Linked DNA regions of Lysinibacter sp. HNR. The protein of the gene in region 2 interacts with the protein of the main gene of each other region in a pairwise test. Links are inferred from orthologs where the notes say so. Each region holds a gene or a part of one and is shown on either strand. Other genes may lie near its edges.

Region 1 (6,765 bases), 610 kb from region 2 along the record:
CAGGTCAACCAGCATAAGGTGTTCCGCACGCTCTTTTTCATCGGTGATGAGCTCCTGTTCAAACGCCTGATCTTTTTCGGGAGTTGTACCGCGCGGCTTAGAGCCAGCGATCGGATGCGTAATCACACGCCCCTCCTGCACCTTCACCAGGGCCTCCGGGCTAGATCCGACGATCGAATACGGGCCCACCCCGTCGGCCTCAAAATTGAAAAGATAGAGATAGGGGCTGGGATTGAGGTGACGCAGAACCCGGTAGACGTCGAGAGGGTCGGCACTGCACTCAAGGTCAAAGCGTTGCGAAATCACAACCTGAAATATGTCACCGTCCACGATATGCCGCTTGGCAACCTCAACCGCCTCAAGGAACTCCTGGCGCTCGCTGCGAGGACGGGGATGTGGCACAGCCGAGAAATCTGCGACTGCCAGGGGGGTCGGAGCGGGGGCAGCAAGACGTTCCTGCAGGCTGTTCAATCGCGATTGGGCGTCCGCCCACAGGTCATCGGCGTCATCGACCCCGTCGTTCAGGACATTCGCAATGAGTGTGACGGTTCCCTCACGGTGATCAATCACGATGAGTTCTGAAACGAAGCTGAGTGCCTGTCCCGGAAGCGTAAAGTCGGCCGGGGGCTGCCCGGGAAGATCTTCAAGCTGACGAACCGCCTCCCATCCGATAAACCCGACCAACCCACCCGTGAGCGCCGGAAAGCCGGGAATCGCAGGTGAATTCCAACGGGTGACAATGGTGTCAACCGCAGCGAGAGGTGCAAGACCGGTAAGAGATACGCCGGCAACCCGCTCCTCAGAGAGGCCGTACCCAACCCAGGTAGAGGCCTCTTCGTGCTGTGTGAGAACCCCAAACGATCCCGCCCCGATAAAGCTAAAGCGAGTCCACACCCCACCCTGCTCCGCTGACTCGAGAAGAAAAGTTCCGGGGGCACCGGCGGCGACCTTGCGGTAGATAGAAACGGGAGAATCGCTATCGGAAAAGAGCACCCGCGAAACGGGGACAGCGCGGTGAGTCGTCAGGAGTTGTAAAAACTCTTTTCGGTCTGTGGAATGGTGTGAAACACCGATCATTGTGGCTACTCTTCCCCCCGATGGAACGGGTTAAATTCCAGATTACGATCCGTAAAGCATGTTACAGAACCAGTATGGCAGGCAACACCAACCTGCTCCACCCGGACAAGAAGGGTATCACCATCGCAGTCCAGGGCAATCCCGCGAACATATTGGTGATGCCCCGAGGTATCCCCCTTACGCCAGAGCTCACCCCGCGAGCGCGACCAGAACGTAACTCGGCCCTCTCGGAGGGTGATGTCGAGTGCCTCTCTATTCATCCAGGCGAGCATCAGAACCTCGTCTGTGAGGTGATTTTGCACGACCACCGGCACAAGACCGTCGGCGTTATAAACGACACGCTCTACACTGGCGGTACCGGGCGTTATATCGGTCACAAGCGCACCTCTTTACCCGCGTTACGAAGAGCGTGCTTGACCTCACCAATAGTCATGGTTCCATCGTGAAAAACAGAGGCCGCGAGAACCGCATCAGCGCCCGCGTCAACAGCGGGGGCAAAGTGCTCGCGTTTCCCAGCACCACCCGAGGCGATGATGGGCACACTGCTTGCCTCTCTTACAGCGGTGATGAGTTCGAGGTCAAAACCAGCGAGTGTACCGTCGGCGTCCATCGAGTTGACGAGGATTTCACCAGCACCCCGTTCCACCACCTCGCGCACCCACGCGATAGCGTCGATGTCTGTTTCGCGCTTACCTCCGTGTGTTGTAAGGACAAAGCCGGAGGGGGTTTTCTCTGAGCGTTTGGTGTCGAGCGACAGGACAATAACCTGCGCACCAAAGCGATCCGCTATCTCGTTAATGAGTCCGGGCCTGGCGATTGCTGCGCTGTTGATGCCCACCTTATCGGCACCGTGCCCCAGGAGACGGGTAACGTCTTCTACCGAGCGGACGCCGCCGCCAACCGTCAGGGGTATAAAAACCTGTTCCGCTGTGCGACGTACCATCTCGTAGGTTGTTGCGCTGTTCTCGACGGTGGCTGTCACATCGAGGAAGGTAAGTTCGTCCGCACCCTGTTCGTAGTAGGTGGCTGCGAGTTCCACGGGATCACCCGCATCTCTGAGGTTGAGGAAGTTAACTCCCTTGACGACACGACCACCCGCAACGTCGAGGCACGGGATGACGCGAGTGGCTACTGACATTTTTTTGTCCTTTAATCTCTCGCTACTCACGCGAGAAGGGTAGTGGGTGGGGTTGGCGTGTTAGAGACGGGCTGCATGGATGGCTGTGACAAGAATCGCGCGCGCTCCCAGCTCATACAGGTTGTCCATCATGCGGTTGGCTTCGTGGCGAGGAATCATAACCCGCACCGCCACCCAGCGTTCGTCACGTAGTGGTGAGATTGTGGGTGACTCGATTCCGGGGGCGAGTTGAACTGCCTCGTCCAGCTTTTCTGAGGGCAGGTCGTAGTCCATGATTACATATTGGCGGGCAACAAGTACTCCACGCAGCCGGCGCAGTAGGGTTTCCAGCCCGTTAGCCTGTTCGGGGGCGCTGATGAGGATTGCGGAGGATTCGAGGATCACCGGCCCGAAGACCTCAAGCCCGGCTGCTCGAAGCGTTGCGCCGGTCTCGACAACGTCGGCGATGGCGTCTGCCACACCCAACCGGACGGCAGATTCAACCGCCCCCTCTAGTTTCACCAGGATTGCGGTAACGCCGTGTGTCTGAAGAAAGTTGTGGACGAGCTGAGGGTAGCTGGTGGCGATACGCAGACCCTCAAGCTGGGTGATGTCGGTGTACTCGCCCACGGGTGCGGCAAAACGAAAGGTGGAGCGGGCAAAGTCTAGGCTGGTTACCTCGAAGGCGCTTGAATCCGAGTCGAGCAGGAGGTCGCGACCCGTGATGCCCACGTCTACGGCTCCCAGGCCCACATGGGTGGCGATATCGCGGGGGCGCAGGTAGAAGAATTCCACGTTGTTAGCGCTGTCGGTATAGACCAGCTGCTTAACATCGCGGCGCAGGGCGTAGCCCGCCTCGGCGAGCATCTGATTGGCGGTCTCGGATAGTGAGCCCTTATTGGGAACGGCGATACGCAACATATCTGAGGTGTCTCTCGGTTATTAAAAATGATGGGGGGGGTTAAAGGTGGCGGTAAATATCGTCTGTTGTGAGACCCTTGGCCAACATCATCACCTGTAGGTGATAGAGCAGCTGCGAAATTTCCTCGGCAGTTTCCTCTTGAGACTCGTACTCGGCGGCCATCCACACCTCGGCGGCCTCCTCGACAATCTTTTTGCCGATGCTGTGCACTCCCGCGTCTAGCTGGGCAACCGTGGCTGAGCCCTCGGGACGTGTCTTGGCCTTGCGGGCGAGTTCTTCAAAGAGCTCATCGAATGTTTTCACGTAGATCAGATTATCGTCTTTAGTGACCGCCATGCGCACGGACCGCTTCACGCAGTGTGGCAATGTTGTCGGCAGGAACCCCACCGAACACACTTGATCCCGCCACAAAGGTATCCGCACCGGCCTCCGCCGCCGCCGTGATGGTGTCTGCGGTGATGCCACCGTCGACCTGGAGCCACACGTCAATTTCTAGGCGTTTTCGTGCATCGTTCAGAAGTCGGAGTTTGGGCATCGTATCGGCCATAAATTTTTGCCCTCCAAAACCGGGTTCCACCGTCATGACCAGTATTTGATCAAACTCCCCCAGTATGTCCAGATATTGCTCTGCTCGGGTGCCCGGTTTTAAGGCGAGGCTGGCTCGTGAACCAATCTGTCGAATTTTACGAGCTAGGGCTACCGGTTCGGCTGTGGCTTCCGCATGGAAGGTGACGGAAAACGCCCCCATTTCGGCGTATCCGGGTGCCCAACGTTCGGGATTTTCAATCATGAGGTGAATATCAAGCGGGATTGGCGAAACCTGCTGGAGCCTTTCAGCAACGGGGAGCCCCAGGGTGAGGTTGGGCACAAAGTGGTTGTCCATCACGTCCACATGAGCGGCATCAGCTGTGCTAATGCGTTGCAGCTCGGTTTCAAGGTTGGCAAAATCCGCCGATAGGATGCTGGGGTAAATTCGCTGACTCACACCCTTTATCCTAACTTTTTAAAGAGAGACACAAACATTGCGTCGGTTCCGTGGCGATGCGGCCAGAGCTGTACGGAAAGGTCGTTACCGTGCGAGTCTTTGCCATCGTTACTGCTATCACCCTTGCCGCCACCCCGAGAGTCCTCACGGGGTGGGGCAACACCAAGATCAACAGGTTCCGGAGCCAGGCGTTGGAGAATTTCTCGCGCTGAGAGCTCGGTCATCTGCGGATGTTTCTTGAGCATTCCGTTCACCACCGTACGGGTTTCCGCGCGGTGTGGTGAGCAGGTCACATAGGCGAGAAGCCCTCCCGGCTTAAGCGCCGTCACCGCGGCCTCGAGCAGAGCATCCTGTAGCGATGTGAGCGGAGGTATGTCCGTGGGGTCTTTACGCCACCTGGCTTCCGGACGACGGCGCAGCGCACCAAGACCGGTGCAGGGTGCATCAACCATAATTCGGTGAAAACCTTCCGGGTAGCGCCCGGGTATTGTTTGGCCTTCACCCACCACAACGTCAACCGCGTCCTGAACCGCAATAACGGACTTTCGTACGAGGTTGGCCCGCGCCGGAACCACTTCGTTTGCAATCACGTGAGCACCGCCCAGACGGGCCTCCGCACCAAGGATGGCACTTTTACCTCCGGGGCCGGCACACATGTCCAGCCACATCTCGCCTTCTTCCACCTCGCGAGCACGGGTCAAAATGAGGGCGGCCACCTGAGAGCCCTGGTCTTGCACACGTATCCAGCCGTTGCTAGGTCCCGTCACTTGGGAGGGGTCGCCCCTCTCGAGAGTGTGACCTAGCGGAGAGACGGTTGACGCGGTGGCTCGGGTATCCTGGGAAATATTTTTGGGGCTTCCCGGCAGGGTAACCAGGCTTACTCGCGGTGATCGATTATCTGCCGTCAGCAGTTCCTTGATCTCCTCAGCGCGGCCTTCCGCACGCAGGGATGCTCGAAAGGCCCGGATGACCCACTCGGGGTGTGAGAACTGTGCCGAAAGCCTCGCGTCTGCGTTCGTGAGTTCTCCCAGCACGTCCTCCAGCCACTCCTCGGGTTGCCTACGTCCGAGGCTTCGCAAGACCCCGTTCACAAACCCAACCGCAGATTGACGTCCAACTCGCTTCTGAATATCAACCGTCTCATAGACCGCAGCGTGTACGGGGGTACGCATCCCCAAAATCTGGTGTGCCCCCATTCGGAGCACCACGAGAGCAACCGGGTCGATTGTGTGCAGATCACGCCCGGCAACACGTTCGATAACCCGGTCGTAGTATCCCTGCATCCGCAGGGTTCCGTAAACTAGTTCTGTTGCAAACCCTCGATCGGAGGAATCCAGCCCTGAACTGCGGAGGCGAGAAGGGAGGACCAAGTTTGCATAGGCGTCGGAGTCACGCACCTCGGCCAGAACTTCGTAGGCTAGCAACCGGGCATTTATTGATCGTTCTTGTGAAGCATTGGTGCTTTGTTTTTCTGTGCTATCACGGTTCATCGTGCTACTACCTCCGATTGTGACAGGCCACGAAACCAGTCTGCGGCATCCATCGCACGTTTACCGGAGGGCTGCACTCTGACCAGCACGACCGGATCGTCGGCTGTGCCCACCCACACGCGCGCCCTGTGAAGAATCATCTGTCCGGGTCTGAGCAGCCCGTCGCTCGTTCCTGTGAGCTGTGCAGTAAGGGAAGGTATCTCTGCGTCTTGTTGCAGAGAAAGAACTTTAACGCGTTGCCCCGCGATCTCAGTGTACGCTCCGGGCTCGGGGGTAACCCCTCGATACCTGGCAATAACAAGTGCCGCGGGTCGTGTCCAGTCAAGCTGACCGTCAGCGTTGGTGAGCTTGTGTGCGTAGCTACTCTGGCCCTTTTGGGGCTGCAACATGATGTTACCCCGAGAGATCTCTTCCAGGCCTCGAACCAGGTCGTAAGCGCCCTCTTGAGCATAGTGGGTAAGTACATCGCCCGCGGTTGCGGTTGCGGGCAGGGGAATGACGCGCTGGCTCAGAACGTCACCCTCATCGAGTGCCGCCACCAATTGGAAAATAGTAACCCCGTTCTGACTGTCTGCGGCCATAAGCGATCGTTGAACCGGCGCGGCCCCGCGCCACCGAGGCAAGAGCGAAAAATGCAGGTTAAACCATCCGTGGGTGGGAACATCAAGCATCGTTTGGGGAACCAATCCCCCGTACGCCACTATTACTCCCACTTCGGGACGGAGCTGTGCTATCGCATCGGTCACCTCAGGGGTAAGACGATTGGTGCGGGTAACGCTCAACCCCAGTTCTTCTGCCGCGAGCGCAACGGGTGAGGGAGTCATGACCTTTTTACGTCCAACGGGGGCGTCTTCCCGAGTAATCACCGCAACAACGCTGTGCCCGGCCTGGACTAGCGAGCGCAGGCTGGGCACGGCCACGTCGGGGGTACCAGCAAATACGATCCGCAACTGTGTTACTCCTTGAATAGGGTTCGATTCAAAAACACCAGTTTACCCGCTGTTATCATCATGCCGAGTGCGGAAGTGGTGGCTCACGCGCTATTACTCACCCGCTGTGTGTGCAGAGAAGGCTTCTTAGGGTGTTGAGGGAACGCTATCTGGAAGACACCAACGGATTTTATCAACTGTGAAAGTAAGACACTCGTCGGTTTTTGCGTATTTAAACGGACGCT
Region 2 (6,739 bases):
CAGTGTGTACTCCTCAACACGATATCGCTTACTTCCCGGGTATTCGCCATTTTTGAGCCTGGCAAAGCGCTTGCTTAAAAAGCCGAAGAACACGCTCAGTATGACTCCGATGACAATGAGCCCAATTGAGGGATCCACAGTGAAGAATACGGCGATAAAGATAATGCCGGCTAGATCGTCAAGTACGGCCAGTGCGAGAAGGAACACACGAACCGTCGAGGGTAGTCCACGCCCCACAATCGCAAGAACGCCCAGGGCAAACGCAATATCGGTTGCCGTGGGGATGGGCCAACTGCTCTGGTAACCAGAGTCCCATGTGAAAATGATGTAGATTATCGCGGGAACAAGAACACCGCCCAGCGCCGCAATCGCGGGTTTAATAGCTTTGCCGTAGGAGTTAAGCTCGCCCTCACGAAACTCGTGTTTCAACTCAATAGCAACAATAAAGAAAAAGATCACAAGCACGGCATCGCTGACCCAGTGACCCACAGACATGCTAATTCCGAGAAAAGGGATACCAACCTTAGTGCCTTGAATATCGTGTGCGACGGAGGTGAGGGGACTGTTGGCAATTGCTAGCCCGAGGATGGCCGCTGTTAAAAGTAACATGGCGGACGTTCGGCTAGAGCGGAGCAGTCTCATAGGGGGCCTTTCTAGGGTCGAAAAATTTTTTATCGACCAGACTTCCCGATTCACCAATGACTAACTATAGTCGAATTTATTCATTGGTGGGGTCAGCATCAGGTTTGGGATGGGGGTTAGCCTCATGCTTGGAAGTGGGGCTAGCATCAGGTTTGGAAAGTGAGGCGGCATGGATGAGGTTAATGATGTGCAATCTGTGGAGGCGCTTGTCCAGACGATACATCGCCTAAGAATAGAGTGTCCGTGGCACGAGCAGCAGACAGCTACCACCCTTGTGTCCTACCTGATAGAAGAGTGTTACGAATTGATAGAGGCAATTGAGTCGGGCAACGCCGATGCCATTCACGAAGAACTTGGTGATCTTCTCTATCAGGTTGTTTTACACAGCGAAATCCTGGGTGAGAACACGGTGCAGCAGGCAGGGCAACAGCAGACCGTGATTTATGATGTGGTTGATCAGCTTGAGAAAAAGCTTCGCTATCGACACCCGCATGTTTTTGGTGACGCGGGTCCCACCACCGTGGGAGAGCTCAATGCCGGGTGGGAGCAGATGAAACAGAGACGATCAAAAGGAGCACCGTCCCGCATGATTCTTGAGGGCGTCCCGTTATCTATGCCCGCGCTTGCCCTGGCCGACAAGATACTTGAACGGGCGGAGCGCAACCAGCGAGAAATCAATGTGCAGCAGGGTGAGAGGCATACGCTGGAAGAAAACTTTGGTGATGCTCTACTTGAAATTGTGATTGAAGCGAGGCATCACGGAATAAGAGCGGAGGATGCGCTGCGCTCATCCCTGCGGAGGCTTGTGCAGGAGCTAGCGCGGCCGCCTGCGGGCGGTCTATAGAGCCCGCCTGTACAGACGTGGACACAAAAATTGTATAGTGCTATACACAGTGGGTATATTTAATCGTCATGGCGACACCCGTAAACCCACCCCGTGGGATGAGAGATTTTCTGCCCTCCGAAAAATCTCGCCGAGAGCACGTACTCAACACTATCCGCGGTGTTTATGCGATGCACGGCTTTGATGAGATTGAGACTCCCGTTGTCGAGAGCTCTGCTCGATTACACTCGGGGCTCGGCGGGGACAACGAAAAGCTGTCTTTTGGCATCCTCAAGCGTGGGCTCACCCCCGAGGATATCCGTACGGCAGCCGAGAACGGAAGCCCGGAATCATTGAGCGATCTGGGATTGCGTTTCGACCTCACTGTGCCCCTCGCCCGCTACTATGCCACTCATCGCGGTGAATTACCCGATGTGTTCCGCGCGATTCAGATTGCCCCCGTTTGGCGGGCTGAACGACCGCAGAAGGGACGCTATCGCCAATTTGTGCAGGCAGACATCGATATTATTGGTGAGTCGAGCCAACTGGCAGAGATCGAACTCATTACGGCCACATCGGCGGCGCTCGCCGAACTTGGCCTGCGTGAGTGCGTGATCCGGATCAATGATCGCCGTATCCTTTTTGGAATCCTGTCCTATTGTGGGTTCCCCGTTGAGACTCAGGAGGCGGCCCTGATCTCAATTGACAAGCTCGATAAAATCGGTACGGATGGTGTGATCGCCGAGCTGTCGGAGTCTGCCCCGGAAGCTTCGGCTGTGCTCGAAAAGATTCTTCAGGAGATTGAACCTCACGTTGTGAACGGAGGGGTGCCTCTCACCGAAGCGGGTATCCGCTCTCTTGTACCTGATACCGTCGACCCTGAGGCTGTGGCTCAGCTTGTGAGGTTAGGGGCAGCTCTCGCTTCAATCCCCGAGGGTATCGAGTTGCGCTTTGACCCAACACTGGTTCGGGGCATGGGGTACTATACCGGAACTATTTTTGAGGTCTCTCACCCGGGTTCGGGAAGCTCCGTGGGGGGCGGTGGTCGTTACGACGGTATGATCGGACGCTTTCTCGGGAAGGACGTTCCTGCCGCCGGTTTCTCGATTGGGTTTGAGCGCATAGTGGATCTGGTTGAGACTTCGGGTGATGGTGCGTCAGATGCGACGGTTCTTATTTCTGAGAAAGATGTAGACCCAGCTGTCCTCGTGTCGATTAAGACGGAACTGGTCGCTCAAGGCATCCGTACGAGAGTTGAAAGGCGTGCCAAGAACCTCAACGCTCAGCTAGAGCGTCTTGCGCAGGCAGGGTTTGGGCAGTTTGCGTTTGTCTCAACGGAAACCAAGAAGGCGGAGGAACTGCGGATCAAGCCCCTGCTGTAGGGCGCGCGTCTCAGGTTGCGGTGCATCACGGACGCTCAGCGTAGACTATAACGGAAAGCAAGCTTTCGGGAGCATTCGTTCTCATAACCACATACCTAAGAGGAGAAACCAGTGGCTTTTATCGATGCTGTTATCGCTCGTGAGATTCTTGACTCCCGTGGAAACCCCACGGTTGAGGTCGAAATTGGTCTTACAGATGGGACGGTTAGCCGCGCGGCAGTCCCCTCCGGTGCATCCACAGGTGCTTTTGAGGCGTATGAGCTTCGTGACGGTGATAAGAATCGTTACCAGGGTAAGGGGGTACGTCAGGCTGTTGCTGCCGTCTTTGATGAGCTCGCCCCTGCGGTCGAAGATTTCTCGGCGGACGATCAGCGCCTGGTAGATGCCGCGCTCATTGCGGCTGATGGAACCGAGAACAAAAAGCACAGCGGTGCAAACGCTATCCTTGGCGTGAGCCTGGCCGTTGCAAAGGCGGCAGCCGAGTCCGCGGGACTGCCCCTTTACCGATACCTGGGTGGGCCAAACGCGCACACACTGCCCGTGCCCCTCATGAACATTATTAACGGTGGATCGCACGCCGACACAGGTGTGGATATTCAGGAGTTTATGGCCGTACCGCTGGGAGCATCCTCCTTCTCTGAGTCCCTGCAGTGGGGTGTTGAGACCTACCACTCGCTCAAGAGTCTGCTCAAGAGCAAGGGCCTGGCGACCGGTTTAGGAGACGAGGGAGGCTTTGCGCCCGATCTCCCTAACAACCGTGAGGCCCTTGACCTTATCCTTGAGGCCGTGAGGCAGGCTGGCTTTACCCCCGGTAAAGACATCGCCCTCGCGCTTGATGTTGCCTCTAGTGAGTTTTTTGAGAAGGGGGCTTACCAGTTTGAGGGTAAGGCTCGTTCTGCTGAGGAAATGGCTGCCTATTACGCCGATCTTGTTGCTAATTACCCGCTGGTCTCTATCGAGGATCCGCTTGACGAAGATGATTGGTCGGGCTGGGTGCACCTCACCTCCGAACTGGGTAACAAGGTTCAGTTGGTTGGTGACGACCTCTTTGTGACCAACCCCGTTCGACTCGAGCGGGGCATCCGCGAGCGCGCGGCTAACTCTCTGCTTGTTAAGGTCAACCAGATCGGTACCCTGACCGAGACGCTTGATGCGGTCTCTATGGCCCAGCGCGCCGGATATACCGCCATTATTTCGCACCGCTCGGGCGAAACCGAGGACACCACTATTGCCGACCTGGCTGTGGCCACCGATTGCGGACAGATTAAGACGGGTGCTCCCGCTCGCAGCGAGCGGGTTGCAAAGTATAACCAACTTCTGCGCATCGAGGAGGAGCTCGGCGGGGCAGCTCAGTTTGCGGGCCGTGCGGCGTTCCCTCGATTCCAGGGCTAGTAACCACTTTTGTGTGAGGGGGCGGGGTATCGTACCGATGTCTCGCCCTCCTGTCGCCAGCGGAGGATTCAAGAATGAATAACACCCCTAAAACCAGACGCAGGGCCGCATCTTCTCGGGAGGAATCGGCAGAACTCGGATCCTGGGTAAAAGGCCTACGATTCTCCGGTTTTTCAATCATTATGATTGGGCTTCTCGTTCTCGGCGCATTCATTATCAGTCCGAGCCTGTCGATCTATCTTAACCAGCGTCAAGAAATTGCTGCACTCGAAATCAGCGTGCAGCAAAAGCAAGAGGCGCTTGATAACGCCAACGCCGAAAAAGAACGCTGGCAGGATCCCGCCTACGTGCGGGCGGAGGCGCGCAACCGCCTCTTTTACATGATGCCCGGAGAAAATCAACTGGTTATTATCGATGACGTAGAGATTCCTGCTGCTCAGGCGGCTCCCGCATCGGCGAATCTGCAACAGACCGAGACCAATTGGGCTAGGGCTTTGGGCTACTCAATTATTAGCGCGGGGATTACGCAGGGTGATGCCGCTAGCCTGGCTCCAGAGGGATCAAAACCGACCGAGGGTGGAATCGTTGATGACCAAACTCCCACCGAGACACCCGCAGATGAAACAGGGGAATAATGCCTCGACCACCGTTTGAACCCCCTACGCAGGCCGACATTAACACGGTTACGGAACAGCTTGGCCGCCCCGCCCGTAACGTGGTGGGCATTTCTGCCCGCACTCAAGACGGTGAACCCTCTGTGGTTTCCACGGCCCCGCGATTGGATGATGGAACCCCGTTTCCCACCTTTTATTATCTGTGTCACCCCGATGCTGTTGCGGCTGTCTCGAGCCTTGAGGCTAACGGATTTATGGCCGAAATGAACGATCTCCTGCGTGAAGACGACGAGATTCGAGCCCAGTATCAGCGCGCACACGAGAGCTACATCGCCGACCGTGAGAGTATCGCGGTTGTTGAGGAAATCGCGGGAATCAGCGCTGGAGGGATGCCTGATCGAGTCAAATGCCTACACGCTCTGGTGGGGCACTCGCTTGCCGTGGGGCCGGGAACTAACCCCATTGGAGACATCGCGTTACAGCAATCCGGCTGGTCTGGTAATAAATAGCTTCAGCATTCGGTAAACTAATCTGTGGTATTGGTGCGGTTGACACTGTAACTATTGTTTTCCCATGGGCGAAAGCGCCCCCCACAATCCTTAAAATCAGTGCTAATCAAGGAAGTGCTTTTGTGTCAAAGATCCTAATTGTTGGTGGAGGTTATGCAGGTTTCTACACCGCGTGGAAGCTTGAGAAGTGGCTTCGTGCCGGTGAAGCTGAGGTGACGGTTGTTGACCCGCTTCCCTACATGGCCTATCTGCCCTTCTTGCCCGAAGTGGCCGCCGGTTCAATCGAACCTCGTCACTCCGTTGTTGCTCGCCGCCGTCACCTCAAGACCACCAAGAGCATTGCGGGCAAGGTAACCGCGATATCACACGCTGATAAAAAGGTAACCATCACTCCGAGCGCGGGTGAGCCCTACGAGTTTGAGTACGATCACATTGTCATTGCCACCGGTTCGGTGTCGCGCACATTCCCCATCCCCGGGGTTGCGGATAACGCCATCGGCATGAAAACCATTGAGGAGGCGGTCGCTGTGCGTGACCGGCTTGTCAGTAACTTCGAAAAAGCTGCGGGCCTTCCAGCGGGACCAGAGCGTGAGCGCCTGCTCACGGTGACCATCGTTGGCGGGGGATTTGCCGGTATAGAGACGTTGGGAGAGCTACGCTCATTTGCTAATCTCCTGCTGGGACGTTACCCCGAGATCTCCTTTGAGGAGACCAAGTTTCACCTGGTCGAGGCGATGGGACGAATCATGCCCGAGGTGTCGCTTGAAACCAGCCAGTGGGTTATCAAGACCCTTACGGATCGGGGATCAACGATTCACCTGGATACACAGCTCTCCTCGGCGGTGGACGGCAAGATTGAATTGTCAACGGGCGAATCTTTTGAATCTAACCTTATTGTGTGGACAGCCGGGGTGATGCCCCGACCCTTCCTGAGAGGCACGGATCTTCCCATTGGAGAGCGTGGACACGTTCGGGGACGTCCTGACCTGCGTGTGGAGGGTGACAATGGCATCCTTCAGGGTGCTTGGACCGCTGGCGATACCGCAGCGATCCCCGACATCTCAGCAACACCCGGCCCCGGAGGATTCTGCGTCCCCAACGCACAGCACGCAGTTCGGCAGGCCAAGCTCCTTGCCCGTAACATCGTTGCTGATCTGCGTGGCGAGGGACTTCTCGATTACAACCACAAAAACATGGGTGCCGTGGCCGGTCTTGGAATGAATGTTGGTGTGTTCCAATCGGGCAAGTTTGCGATGAAGGGATACTTCGCGTGGCTTGCACACCGTTTTTATCACGGCCTTGCGATTCCCGCATGGGAACGTAAGTGGCGCGTTTTTGGGGGTTGGGTAGGCCACTTCTTCCTGCGCCATGACATCG

The links.
Region 1: the proteins of eno (region 2) and rpe interact in binary tests that used the Escherichia coli proteins (3 or more experiments, as listed by UniProt). The link is inferred for Lysinibacter sp. HNR from one-to-one orthologs.

Annotation. Positions count from the first base shown.
Region 1 is NZ_CP121684.1:1,694,863-1,701,627, forward strand. Bases 2,271-5,174 are described here. They hold rpe (ribulose-phosphate 3-epimerase), read right to left. Parts: upstream 4,102-5,174; coding sequence 3,439-4,101; downstream 2,271-3,438. Other genes in these bases: hisG (ATP phosphoribosyltransferase), read right to left, coding at 2,276-3,115; FrondiHNR_RS07670 (phosphoribosyl-ATP diphosphatase), read right to left, coding at 3,156-3,419; FrondiHNR_RS07680 (transcription antitermination factor NusB), read right to left, coding at 4,107-5,174. Outside these bases: FrondiHNR_RS07650 (anthranilate synthase component I), read right to left, coding at 1-1,077; hisI (phosphoribosyl-AMP cyclohydrolase), read right to left, coding at 1,083-1,454; imidazole glycerol phosphate synthase subunit HisF, read right to left, coding at 1,451-2,215; more of FrondiHNR_RS07680, read right to left, coding at 5,175-5,591; fmt (methionyl-tRNA formyltransferase), read right to left, coding at 5,588-6,541; FrondiHNR_RS07690 (right-handed parallel beta-helix repeat-containing protein), read right to left, coding at 6,668-6,765. UniProt on the Escherichia coli protein: Catalyzes the reversible epimerization of D-ribulose 5-phosphate to D-xylulose 5-phosphate.
Region 2 is NZ_CP121684.1:1,081,495-1,088,233, forward strand. Bases 2,221-5,098 are described here. They hold eno (phosphopyruvate hydratase), read left to right. Parts: upstream 2,221-2,958; coding sequence 2,959-4,239; downstream 4,240-5,098. Other genes in these bases: hisS (histidine--tRNA ligase), read left to right, coding at 2,221-2,847; FrondiHNR_RS04790 (septum formation initiator family protein), read left to right, coding at 4,314-4,874; FrondiHNR_RS04795 (DUF501 domain-containing protein), read left to right, coding at 4,874-5,098. Also shown: FrondiHNR_RS04770 (Na+/H+ antiporter NhaA), read right to left, coding at 1-642; FrondiHNR_RS04775 (MazG nucleotide pyrophosphohydrolase domain-containing protein), read left to right, coding at 812-1,486; more of hisS, read left to right, coding at 1,555-2,220; more of FrondiHNR_RS04795, read left to right, coding at 5,099-5,362; FrondiHNR_RS04800 (FAD-dependent oxidoreductase), read left to right, coding at 5,485-6,739. UniProt on the Escherichia coli protein: Catalyzes the reversible conversion of 2-phosphoglycerate (2-PG) into phosphoenolpyruvate (PEP). It is essential for the degradation of carbohydrates via glycolysis.